4 regions of the Pseudoalteromonas sp. 78C3 genome follow, and region 2 is predicted to be linked to each of the others. Evidence: predicted binding sites of a transcription regulator. Region 2 holds the regulator's gene; each other region holds the start of a gene.
What was found. The regulator sigma-54, encoded in region 2, starts transcription at its own class of promoters, with help from an activator protein. The targets are predictions, from matches to a motif close to GTTGGCACGNNNNTNGNNT.
Positions count from the first base shown of each region.

Region 1: a site for sigma-54 is predicted at 1,507-1,525, ahead of fliE (flagellar hook-basal body complex protein FliE). Genes of this name have one in related genera too.
Region 3: a site for sigma-54 is predicted at 1,392-1,410, ahead of CXF76_RS00960 (flagellar basal body rod protein FlgF). Genes of this name have one in related genera too.
Region 4: a site for sigma-54 is predicted at 2,080-2,098, ahead of CXF76_RS07900 (TorF family putative porin). Genes of this name have one in related genera too.

Region 1 covers NZ_PJAV01000128.1:2,182-5,365, forward strand. The annotation lists gene CXF76_RS06625 (sigma-54-dependent transcriptional regulator) at 1-1,408, shown strand, start outside; gene fliE (flagellar hook-basal body complex protein FliE) at 1,565-1,897, shown strand; gene fliF (flagellar basal-body MS-ring/collar protein FliF) at 1,918-3,184, shown strand, end outside.
Region 2 covers NZ_PJAV01000145.1:23,244-26,427, reverse strand. The annotation lists gene rapZ (RNase adapter RapZ) at 1-153, opposite strand, end outside; gene ptsN (PTS IIA-like nitrogen regulatory protein PtsN) at 172-624, opposite strand; gene hpf (ribosome hibernation promoting factor) at 629-916, opposite strand; gene CXF76_RS10575 (RNA polymerase factor sigma-54) at 942-2,441, opposite strand; gene lptB (LPS export ABC transporter ATP-binding protein) at 2,511-3,184, opposite strand, start outside.
Region 3 covers NZ_PJAV01000070.1:7,964-11,147, reverse strand. The annotation lists gene flgE (flagellar hook protein FlgE) at 1-1,289, shown strand, start outside; gene CXF76_RS00960 (flagellar basal body rod protein FlgF) at 1,447-2,190, shown strand; gene flgG (flagellar basal-body rod protein FlgG) at 2,212-3,000, shown strand; gene flgH (flagellar basal body L-ring protein FlgH) at 3,017-3,184, shown strand, end outside.
Region 4 covers NZ_PJAV01000134.1:22,116-25,299, forward strand. The annotation lists gene CXF76_RS07890 (efflux RND transporter periplasmic adaptor subunit) at 1-332, opposite strand, end outside; gene CXF76_RS07895 (YIP1 family protein) at 389-1,102, opposite strand; gene CXF76_RS07900 (TorF family putative porin) at 1,295-1,981, opposite strand; gene CXF76_RS07910 (hypothetical protein) at 2,259-3,184, opposite strand, start outside.

The DNA of each region.
Region 1 (3,184 bases), on a different contig from region 2:
TACCCTTGAAATGTCGGGTATTGAATGTGTTGCAGCCAACAGTGCTGAGCAAGCAATGTTACTGCTTAAAAAAGATCAATTTTCGCTTGTTGTAAGCGACGTGCAAATGGGCGCAATGAGTGGACTTGATTTACTACGCAGTATTAAATTAAACCACCCTGATTTACCTGTATTGATGATGACGGCGTACGCCACAATTGACGATGCGGTAGAAGCCATGCGCCTAGGTGCAATTGACTACATGGCTAAACCATTTGCACCTGAAGTGCTGTTAAATATGGTGAGCCGTTATTTGCCTGAAAAAGCAAAAGAAACCGACGGACCTATTGTTGCCGACCCAACTAGTATTCAATTATTGGAGCTTGCGAGTAAAGTAGCACGCTCTGATGCAAGTGTAATGGTACTTGGCCCAAGTGGTTCAGGTAAGGAAGTACTCGCTCGTTATATTCATGATAAGTCGAGTCGTTGTAATGAGCCTTTTGTAGCGATTAACTGCGCGGCTATTCCTGAAAACATGCTCGAAGCCACTTTATTTGGTTACGAAAAAGGGGCTTTTACAGGCGCGATTCAAGCATGTCCGGGTAAGTTTGAGCAAGCACAGGGCGGCACTATTTTACTTGATGAAATTACTGAGATGGACTTAGGGCTACAAGCTAAGCTGTTACGCGTACTGCAAGAGCGTGAAGTTGAGCGTTTAGGGGGTCGTAAAACAATTCAGCTCGATGTACGTATTTTGGCAACCAGTAATCGTGATTTAAAAGAAGCCGTGTCTGAAAATCAGTTTAGAGAAGATTTATATTACAGGCTTAATGTTTTTCCACTTATGTGGCGACCATTGTGCCAACGCCCTGGCGATATTATTGTATTGGCTAAGCATTTAATTGAGCGCCATATAAGTAAAAGCAAAGAGCCTATGGCGTATTTAGATAAAGCTGCCGAGCAAAAGTTACTGGCTCACGCGTGGCCTGGTAATGTGCGCGAGCTTGATAACGTTATACAGCGTGCACTTATACTGCGAAGTGGCGATACAATAAACGAGCATGCTATTTTTATCGAAAACTTAGTATCTAATAATTTTGTTATGGAGCCTTCATTGGCACCAGCGCAAACAGTATCGCCAACAGAATTAGCTCACGCAGATAAAGGCGTTGATAAAAGCACGCTAAGCTCCGCATATTATGATGAAAAATTGCATGCCGAGGATGAGCCTAAACAAGGTTTACTTGCGGCAGATACCGGTAGCTATAAAGATGAGCTTAAAGACAAAGAGCATCGCATTATTTTAGAAACCCTTGCACGTTGCCAAGGTAAGCGTAAAGACGTTGCCGAAACATTGGGCATAAGCCCGCGCACTCTACGTTATAAACTAGCGCAAATGCGCGATTTAGGTATTTCACTTCCTGCATAACCTCCTATAAACCCTAAGTTTGCAGTGCAAGCTTAGGGTCGTCAAAACTCTGACTAACACAAACTAAAGTTAACCTATTGTATTTTAATGATTAATTATTTGGCATGCTTTGTGCTTTATTACTTGTAAGAGTTCACTGCGTGTCAGAGATAAATTATGAAAATTCAAAACAGTGCTGTATTTCAAGAAATGCAATCAATGGCTTTAGAAGCCGGCCGTAATAATCAAATAAATAAATTGCCGACTCAAGTTCAACCTACTTCTACTTCCCAGTTTGGCGACATGCTAAGTGATGCACTAAATTCAGTGCACGGATTACAACAAGATGCCGCGCAAAAAGTAACAGCAGTTGAGATGGGTGATCGAAGTGTATCGCTTGCTGAAGCGATGATTGCTTCTCAAAAATCGTCAGTTGCTTTTGAGGCTACAGTACAGGTTCGTAATAAACTTGTTGAAGCTTATAAAGAAATCATGAACATGCCTGTTTAATTAGGTAGTGGAGAATTATTGTGGCGCAATCTAACCAATCTACAGACCTAGCACTTGCTGGTGGCGGTATTGACCAAAGTGGTGGTGATGATCAACAAGAACAAAAGTCAGGCTACTTAAGTGCTTTAAATGGTGTTGATGTATTGCGCCAAGTAACATTGGTTATAGCATTGGCTATTTGTTTAGCTATCGCGATTTTTATTATTATTTGGGCTCGTCAGCCAGATATGCGCCCGTTAGGCAAAATGCAAACTGAAGAGCTTATTCAAACGCTCGACTTTTTAGATGCGCAACAAATTGAATATCAACTAGATGGCAACGTTGTATCGGTTGATGAAAGCGAATACCAAAACATTAAGCTACTAATGACCCGCGAAGGGTTAGAGCAAGGGCCAGCGTCGGGCTCTGACATAATTATGCAAGATATGGGCTTTGGTGTAAGCCAACGCTTAGAGCGCGAACGCCTAAAACATGGTCGAGAACAGCAGTTAGCACGCACCATTGAAGAACTTAACAACATTACTCGCGCTAAAGTATTGTTAGCCATTCCTAAAGAAAACGTATTTGCCCGCAGAGAGAAAAAACCATCAGCAACTGTTGTATTAACGCTTAAGCGTGGCCGCTCACTTGACCGTGAAGAAGTAGATTCTGTTGTTGATATGATTGCTTCAGCAGTACAGGGTTTAGAGCCTATGCGAGTTACTGTTACCGATCAAAATGGTCGATTACTAAATTCAGGTTCGCAAAGCTCATTAGCAGCACGCTCTCGTAAAGAATACGATTTAGAACGTAAGCGCGAACAAGAGTATCTTGAAAAAATAGACAGTATTTTAATACCGGTTGTTGGGCTTGCAAACTATACAGCTCAAGTTGATTTGAGTATGGACTTTAGCTCGATTGAGGAAACTCAAAAGCGTTATAACCCAGACCTACCAGCGGTTAGAAGCGAAACCACATTTGAAGAAAATAACATTGGCGGCCTAGCTGTTGGTATTCCAGGTGCGCTTACAAATCAGCCACCGTTAAATTCGAACATTCCTGAGGTTGCGGGGCAAGGTGGTGCAGGCACAGCTACGTCACCAACACGCAGCCACAAAGAAGCCACACGTAATTATGAACTCGACACTACAATTTCTCATAAGCGCCAGCAAAGTGGTGTAATACGTAGGATAAGCGTATCAGTTGCTGTTGACTACATTGCTAAAGTGGGAGAAAACGGTGAAACAACCATGACTCCACGCTCGGTAGAGGCATTGTCAAATATTCGTCGCTTACTACAAGGTGGTG
Region 2 (3,184 bases):
AATTTTATCGTAGCTATCAGACACACTGCGAACTAATGAAGGAAGCAAGTTAACTGGAATATTATCTACGCAATAATAACCTAAATCTTCTACAATGCGTAAAGCAACCGACTTTCCAGAACCAGAACGGCCGCTTATGATAATTAACTCCATTTAACACCCTTTATAAAACTATGATTGATTGATAATAACTTGGTAAAGCTCAGTATCTGATTTTGCACTGCGTAACTGTTTACAAAAATCTTTGTTGTTTAGTTTATCAGCAATGGTTGCTAGAGTCTTTAAGTGCTGCTGGTTATCGCCATCTGGTACGATGAGTGCGACGAAAATATCAACAGGGCGATTATCGATTGCATCAAAATTTATTGGAGTTTCGCTAACGAGTACTAAAGCCAAAGGCTCTTCTGCACCGCTCATTCTTCCATGAGGAATGGCAATGCCACGCCCTATACCTGTACTACCCAATTTTTCTCTGCTCATTAAAGCATTAAGAATATCTTGTTGCGGTAAATACGGAAGTTTGTCGTGAGCAAGTTCGCTAATGAACTCTAAAATTCTTTTTTTGCTATTAAAAAGGACCGCAGCTTTGCTGCAGTCCTGGCATATAAGTGAGCTTAATTTCATCATATTAGTGTCGAGCAAGCTTCTCTTTGTGTTTAATTACTTGTCGATCGAGCTTGTCGATCAACGAGTCAATGGCGGCATACATATCTTGATGTTCTGTAGAGGCAAATAACTCAGCACCGCTTACGTGTATGGTGGCTTCTGCTTTTTGATTTAATTTTTCTACATCGAGAATGACATGAACATTATTAATATGATCAGAGTGTCTTTCTAGCTTCGCAAATTTGGTATTAATATAGTCTCTTAGTGAATCGGTTAATTCTACGTGACGACCAGTTAAGTTTAGTTGCATAAGCATTACCCTCTTTTTTTGCGTCTTAAATCAAACTTTTACGTTGATTTGACGGTGGAATAGCCAGAGATTCGCGGTATTTTGCGATTGTACGTCTCGCTACTTTAATTCCTTGCTCAGCCAATATATCCGCTATTTTGCTATCACTCAATGGTTTTGCTGAGTTTTCTGCTGCGATTAATTTTCGGATAAGCGCACGGATTGCTGTAGATGAACATTCACCACCGTTTTCGGTGCTTACATGGCTTGAGAAAAAGTATTTAAGCTCAAATATACCACGGGGTGTGTGCATATACTTTTGGGTTGTTACGCGCGAAATTGTTGATTCGTGCATTTCTACCATTTCAGCAACATCATTTAAAACCATTGGTTTCATGGCTTCAGGACCGTGTTCAAAAAAGCCTTGTTGTTGCTTAACAATACAATTTGTTACTTTTAATAGCGTGTCGTTTCTACTTTCTAAGCTTTTAATAAACCATTTAGCTTCTTGTAAATGCGAGCGAATAAACTGGCTGTCACCACTGGATTTTACAGTGCGAGACATTGCCGCGTATTGGCTATTAACACGAATTTTAGGCATGCTGTCTGGGTTTAACTCAACAACCCAGCGGCCTTTAATTTTTTTAACTGACACATCAGGAATAACATACTCAGATTCTTCTCTTACAATAGTATCTGCAGGTTTAGGGCTTAGAGTATGTATTAATGTCATTACTTCTTTAAGCTCTTCTTCTTTGAGCTTAGTTTTCTTCATTAATGTACGATAGTCACGAGCAGCTAATAAATCAATATGCTCGGTTAAAATCATTTTTGTTTCATTAATGTAAGGTGTTTCTTTATCAAACTGGTTAAGCTGAATACATAAACACTCTTGTAGGCTACGCGCAGCAATACCAACAGGATCAAACAGTTGGATGCGTTTTAATACAGCTTCAATTTCATCAAGTTCGACTTCGTTATCATCTTCGTTTTCTTGATTGAAGCTTTCTAAAATCTCTTCGCAGCTTAGTGTTAAAATACCTGAATCATCGACGGCTTCTACAATAGCAATAGCAATCGCTTCGTCTGTAGGGCTAAATGGCGTTAGTTGTAACTGCCACATTAAATACTCATGGAGCGTTTCAGTAGAGGCGCCTTGGTATATTGATTCGTCTTCAGGCATCGGACCCGATGATGCTGCTGGGGCGGCACTCATGTACTCATCCCAACTAACATCCATAGCCATGTCGTCACTTAGCGTGTCTTTTGCAAGTGCTTCACCACTATCTTGTTCGTATTCGCTTGGAGCATCATCGGCAGATGCGCTAACAGTTATGTCATCTGTATCTGCTTTTTGCTCGTTTTTACCAGCAGCGTCTTCTGAATAGTCTGCTTCTTCAACCTCTAATAGCGGGTTGCTGTCGAGAGCTTCTTGTATTTCTTGCTGGAGATCCAATGTACTGAGTTGCAACAAACGAATAGCTTGTTGCAACTGTGGAGTCATTGTAAGTTGCTGGCCCATGCGCAGCTGTAGTGATTGCCTCATGTATCTCTAACAATCCTTTTATGTTGTTATAATTAATACTAGCAGATGCTTAAAGACATGGCGTAAATGTTACAGCCTAAATTGCTCGCCTAAGTAAACATCGCGTACTGTTTTATCATTTAATACGTGTTCTGGAGTACCTGATGCAATCAGCTCCCCATGAGAAACAATGTAGGCTTTTTCACAAACATCAAGGGTTTCTCTTACGTTATGATCGGTAATTAATACACCAATCCCACGATTTTTAAGATGTTCTATTATTTTCTTTATATCTAATACCGAAATCGGGTCAACACCTGCAAATGGTTCATCCAGTAATATAAATTTAGGATCTGCTGCCAGCGCACGTGCTATTTCCACACGACGACGTTCGCCACCCGACAACGCCATACCTTGGCTATCACGAATGTGTTGTATGCTAAATTCATCTAATAATTTATCGAGAGTGTCTTCTCTAGCTTGTTTATTTAACTCTTTGCGCGTTTCTAAAATGGCCATTAAGTTTTGATAAACAGTCAGCTTTCTGAATATTGAAGACTCTTGCGGTAAGTAGCCAATGCCTAATCTAGCACGACTATGCATAGGTAAAAGAGTAATATCGTTATCGTCTATCGATATTTTACCTTTGTCGCTAGGTACAAGTCCTACTATCATATAAAACGTGGTGGTTTTACCTGCGCCGTTAGGGCCAAGTAAGCCAACAATACTGCCAGCTTTGACTTCAAGGCCGACGTTTTTTACAA
Region 3 (3,184 bases), on a different contig from region 2:
ATACCACAGGTTTTAAAGAGTCACGCGCTGAGTTTGCCGATGTTTACGCTTCATCAGTATTTAGCTCTGGTAAGACTAAAAATGGTGACGGTGTGCAAACAACCATGGTTGCGCAGCAGTTTCATCAAGGCTCACTACAATTTACAAATAACTCACTTGATTTAGCAATCACTGGTGAAGGTTATTTTGCGATGACCGACGATTTATCTTCGCAAGATTTAACATATACACGTGCAGGTGCATTTAAGCTTAACCAAGATAACTTTATGGTTGACGCAAAAGGTAACTTTTTACAAGCATTCCCAGTTGATTCATCTACAGGTGATACAACGTCGGTAAGTTTGAGCACAACTGATCCAATTCAAATCCCTGATTCGTCTGGTTCACCTCGCGCAACAGAAAATGTATTTTTGTCGTTTAACTTAGATGCAACGGCGGATCCAACAGGTCTAGATTTTGACCCTGCTTCTAGTGGTACTTATAACTCATCTACGTCAACAACGGTATATGATTCACTAGGTGAACCACATATTTTACAATACTTTTTTGCTAAAGAAGATGATGCCGCAGCAGGTGGTACAGATAACAGTTGGGAAGTATACGCAACACTCGATGGCAAAGTAGTTGATGGCACAACTGGTGGAGAACAAACAACGACACCTTATACACCACTAACTACCCTAGGTTTTAACTCAAGTGGTTTACCATCAACAACAGGTGGTGTGGCAAATACAAATACAACCACTTTTGATGAAATACTACTGCCAGCGGGTTCTGGTGCTGGTTTATCAACATTACTAGACAATGGTGCAACTTTCCCAGGTACTGGTATTGAGCTTAACTGGCGCGACGAAAATAACACGGCAGGACGTATCCCAACTCAGTATTCAAGTGGTTTTGAAGTAAAAGCACTCGATCAAGATGGTTCAACGGTAGGCCGTTTAGCCGGAATTGATATAGGCACAGACGGTAAAATTGTCGCTTCTTACAGTAATGGTGACTCAACATTTTTAGGCCAAGTGGCTATGGTACGTTTTCCAAATTCACAAGGGTTATCACAAGTGGGTGATACAAGCTGGAAGCAAAGTATTGATTCAGGTGAACCTGTAGCGGGTGAAGCTGGTTCGGGTACATTTGGTGGAATTAACTCATCAGCGCTTGAGCAATCAAATACAAACCTTACTAATGAACTAGTAGACTTAATTACTGCACAGCGTAATTACCAAGCAAACTCACGTGCGCTTGAAGTTAACTCAACTATTCAGCAAAGTATTTTGCAGATTCGATAAGCTAAACCCCATTAAATATATTAGGCTGCATTTTTGCAGCCTTTTTTATAAGTCCTCTTTGCAAGCCCTTCTAAATACCTCTCAATGTTGCGTCAAATTTAATCTGGCATCTATTTTGCATTTGTAAGTTCAGAGATTTTTTATGTGAGTCGATACTATGGACAAAATGGTCTACATTGCGGCCTCTGGCGCTAAGCAAAGCCTACAAGGGCTTGCTTTAAAAGCCAATAATTTGGCAAATGCAAATACAACGGGTTTTAAAGCTGACTTTGCGCAAGCACGTTCTATGCAAGCGTTTGGCGAAGGTTTGCCTACACGTGTATTTTCAATGCAAGAGCGTCCGGGTTCAAACATGGTATCGGGGGGCATTGTTCAAACCGGGCGAGACTTAGATATCGCGATGAGCGATAACGCATGGCTTGCAGTGCAAGATGCCTCCGGTAATGAAGCTTATACAAAAGTGGGTACGTTAAACATTACTGCTCAAGGCATGCTCGTAACCAGCCACGGTCGTCAAGTTATTGGCGAAGGGGGACCTGTTATTTTACCCGTTCCAGTCGAAAAAATAGGGTTTAGCCAAGATGGCGCTATTCAAGTTCGACCGCAAGGCGCTCCCGCTAACTTTTTAGAAGAAATAGACACGCTTAGAGTGGTAGAAGCAAATAGCTCACAGCTCGAAAAAGGTAACGATGGTTTATTTAGACCAAAAGCAAATGTAACAGTAGATACCTCTGCCAATGTAAAAGTTTTAAGTGGTTCGCTTGAAATGTCAAATGTGAACCCTGTTCACGAAATGGTCGACATGATAAGCCACCAGCGCCAATTTGAATTACAAGTGAAATTAATGAAAACAGCTGAAGAAATTGACGAGCGTCAAGATCAGTTATTACGCATAGTTTAACTTTAAAATGAGGACACGATTATGAATCCAGCATTGTGGATCAGTAAAACTGGGCTAGACGCTCAACAAACCGATATATCGGTTATCTCAAATAACTTAGCGAATGCGAGTACTGTAGGTTACAAAAAAAGCCGCGCTATATTTGAAGATTTACTTTATCAAAATATTAATCAACCAGGTGGTCGTTCATCGCAAGATACCGAAATGCCATCGGGCCTAATGCTAGGTGCGGGTGCTAAAGTTGTAGCTAACCAAAAAGAGTTTACGCAAGGCAACATGTTGACCACCGAAAACTCACTAGATTGGATGATTTCTGGTGAAGGTTTTTTTGAAGTACTGCAACCAGATGGCAATATTGCTTACTCGCGCAACGGTCAGTTTACTACTGATGGCGATGGCCGAATTGTAACATCGGGCGCTGGTTATGTTATTCAGCCAGAAATGAATGTACCTGATGATGCGCAATCAATTACGGTTTCGCAAGACGGCGAAGTATCTGTGCGTGTTGCAGGTCAAGCCGATAACGTGGTCATTGGTCAGCTGACTATTAGTGACTTTATTAATCCGTCGGGTCTTGAGCCAATCGGTCAAAATCTTTATACCGAAACCGCTGTAAGTGGTGCGCCGGTACAAGGTAACCCGGGTGTTGAAGGGTTAGGTAGCATTATTCAAGGCTCACTCGAAACTTCAAACGTAAATGTAACTGAAGAGCTAGTAAATCTAATAGAAACTCAGCGTATTTACGAAATGAACTCAAAAGTAATTTCGGCCGTTGACGAAATGATGAGTTATATCAATCAACAGCTTTAATAGAGTAGGGGGAATTATGCGTAATATTATTTTATTTACAGCGGGCACATTATTTTTAAGTGGCTGTATGTCTACGCAAAATAGTGAAGTAGTGCAGGACGACCCTTACTACGCACCTATGTACCCCGAGCCTATTTTAGAGCCGCTGGTAGCCACAGGTTCATTGTTTAATACTCATACATCA
Region 4 (3,184 bases), on a different contig from region 2:
ATTTCAATCTCTGTGGCGCGAAGGATTGCTTTACTACGGGTAACTTCAGATTCAAAAGCGGTTGTATCAAGGCGCATTAACATATCGCCTTGTTTCACTCCTTGGCCTTCTTGAACAAATATTTTATCTACTCGGCCTGTCACTTCAGAGCGTAATTGCACTTGTGTATTAAAAACTAAATTACCTGAAGCCATTATTGAGTCAGCAATGTCGCCTAGCTCTACTTGAGCAATATTTACTTCGGCTTGTTTTTCATCGCCAGAAATTTGCTTTGACACAATTAGGGCTATAAATGCGCCTACAGCGAGTGTGATGATTATTGCTTTTTTCATTTTTATCTATCCGTGAATTAAGTAATGCGGAGGCAATACATACCCCCATCTAGTGGTTACATTGCTGCAATGACTGCCCAAATACCAAAAATAATGATTGAAGGAAGTGCAGAGAATAGGAGTGCTTTGTTAGTTGAAAAATTAGTCCAGCATTTTAAGCCGATCATTCCCAGCGCAATGCTCCAAAAGCTAAATAAGTTTATTGATTCTAATAAGCTATAAAAAGGATGGCCAATTTCAAGTCCTATTATTAATTGGTTAATAGATGCGTAGCTAAATACGGCTTGTTGAGATATTTGATCTGTACTTGCACTTAGTACAAGAGCAATTGTGCCTAGGCTTGAAATAACAACTGGCATCATTGTCCAGGTAGAGAATCCATACCAAGCTCCGTAGCTATGTTCTGATTCAGGATCTTGTTTAGCCACAAGCATATAATAAAGTGCCATGAGTGCATTCATAATAGCTAGCCCCATTACGCTGCCAAACAGAGCAAACCAAATTTGGTTTTCTGCATTTAGCTCTATACTTTGACGAATTGCTTTTTGCTCGCCAATTGTTGCATCTATACTTGATGCTGCTACTTGCTCATTAATCAAAAACTGCATATCAACACTAGAGTAAAAAATATAAACACTAGCGATACTAGCAAGGGTAATACATATAAATGCTAACCATGACCAACCCTTGGCGTGTTCAACACCATTGAAAGCTTTACTAGGATTTATATAAATATCGAGTAGGGCGCTAAAAGCGTTAGGTGATTTCATTATTATTCCTTTATACCTATTTTATGGCTAGGCAGTTATAAATGCCCAGTGACTAAGTTATAGAATAAAGGAAAAAGTATGTATTGTTTTCATTCAATTGTAACGGTTTGTTAACAGGTGTGAGGGGTCTTATTCAAAAACGAGAAAAGGGCCAAAAGGCCCTTCGTGTTGCAGCAAGTAACACATTCTTTCTTATAAATTAAAGTCTACAGAATAAGCAACGTAAGCTTTAATATCTGAATCATCCATATCTGTATCAGACAAACCAAAAGTAAAACCGTCTTTCGAAATTGATACACCGTAATCTAGAATATTGTCATCGCCAATAAAATCACCAGAGTAATGGCCTAAGTGAAGTGCCATTTCAGTGCCGTTACTGCCAACAGCAAAACCGTAGTCAGCTGTCAGGTAAAGTGAATCACCAAAGTCTGTACCATCACCACTTGCAGCTGATGTTGCAAGTACTGAAGCACCAAATGTAAAACCTTCTACACTAATGCTACCGTAAATTTCAGAGAAATCTGCGTCAGCTTCAGAAGCGGCATCTGGGTAAGCGTAATAAATATAGCCAACATCGTAGCTAACGCTTTCGTTAATGTCGCCACCAAAGCCTGCATATAAATCAAGCTCATAGGTCATTTCATCTGCCCACGATGCATTTGAAGCCCAAGTACCTGCATAAAAGCCCGATTCATTGGCGTAATCAATACCGCCTGAAATAGCTGCATCGCCCCCAGTTTGCTCTTGACCACGCCATAAGTAGTTTGATGTTGCCGCTGCATTAGCAGTTACTTCAGCATGTACGGCTGTTGACGTTAAAGATGTTGCGCCCATTAATGCTATAGCACTGATAGCGATTGTTTTTTTTAGTTTTAGCATGTCCATTTCCCGTTATATGATTTTTGCTCGCCAAGGTTTTTATTATGTAATCGGAACCTTTAGGCTGACGGCTTTTTATTGTTTAACTAACGGGATAATTGCACTGTATGTGCCAGCTTCATTATTTTTTATTAAAAATTATTTTTTATTTATTAAAAACATGAGCTTGAATTTTATGAATAGGATGGGGATATAACATGAAGGAAGATGTTGCGCACATTGCTGGTGCATAAATTAACCTAGCCGCACCATAAAAGTACGGCTAAATTAGAAGATTTTAACCGAATATAGTGCGCATAAGGCTAATTGTTTCGTTTACGCTGCGACCTTTTTGTACTTCACTCACAATTGAATCACGTTTACTGCGAATATGCTCAGGAATATCGTCAGCAGCAAGTGCACGGTCTACTAGAATTTCTGCAGACTCTTTACCTCTACGCTGAGTTTTACCTGTTGTAGTTGTAGTACGTTTAGGCTTGGTTAGCAGTTTAATGTAGTTAGAGTTATCTGGTGTTTTAGCATCAGCGTAGTGAAAGAAACATGGAATTAATGCTTTAATAGCAACCAATTGTTCTTCTAACTCATTACTAGGTTTAGCCATTTTGTACCATGACATAGCTTGAATACCTTTTACGATATCTTGCCAGTAACGCTCAAAATCACTATTTTTAAGTTTAGAAACACCAAGGGCACCACATAATGCATCTAATCGATTATTTGTAATCGGAGTAAATAAATCAGGGCGACGCATTGCAAGCAGTCGTGTTGCAGGCGCAAGTGTTGGTTTTTCGTTGTTGTCGGTGAATATTTTTGAATAAGCAGCAACAAATTGTTGATATTCGTATTGAGTAATATCACCTTCAAGTGGAATATTCACTAGTGCATCGTCAAAAGCACCTGGTAAATCACCAAGCATTTGATGGAAGCTCTTTGCACTCTTTGTAGATGCAAACCATTCAACGTCAAAGTTGTATGTGCTTGGATCAAGTGATGCCATGTGCTTACCGCTAAACGCAAGTAAGTCTTCAGGAATCATATCTTTAAGAGACTGTTCACGAATGCTTTTGATGTAGTCTACCAAACGAAGCTGTTCATCAAGTGCAATAACGTCTTTGTGTTGTTCTACAAATACACTGACAACAGGCCACGGAGCAATACGTAAAGTTTTAACCTGTAAAAAGCTGATAGCTGAAATAAGCTGAT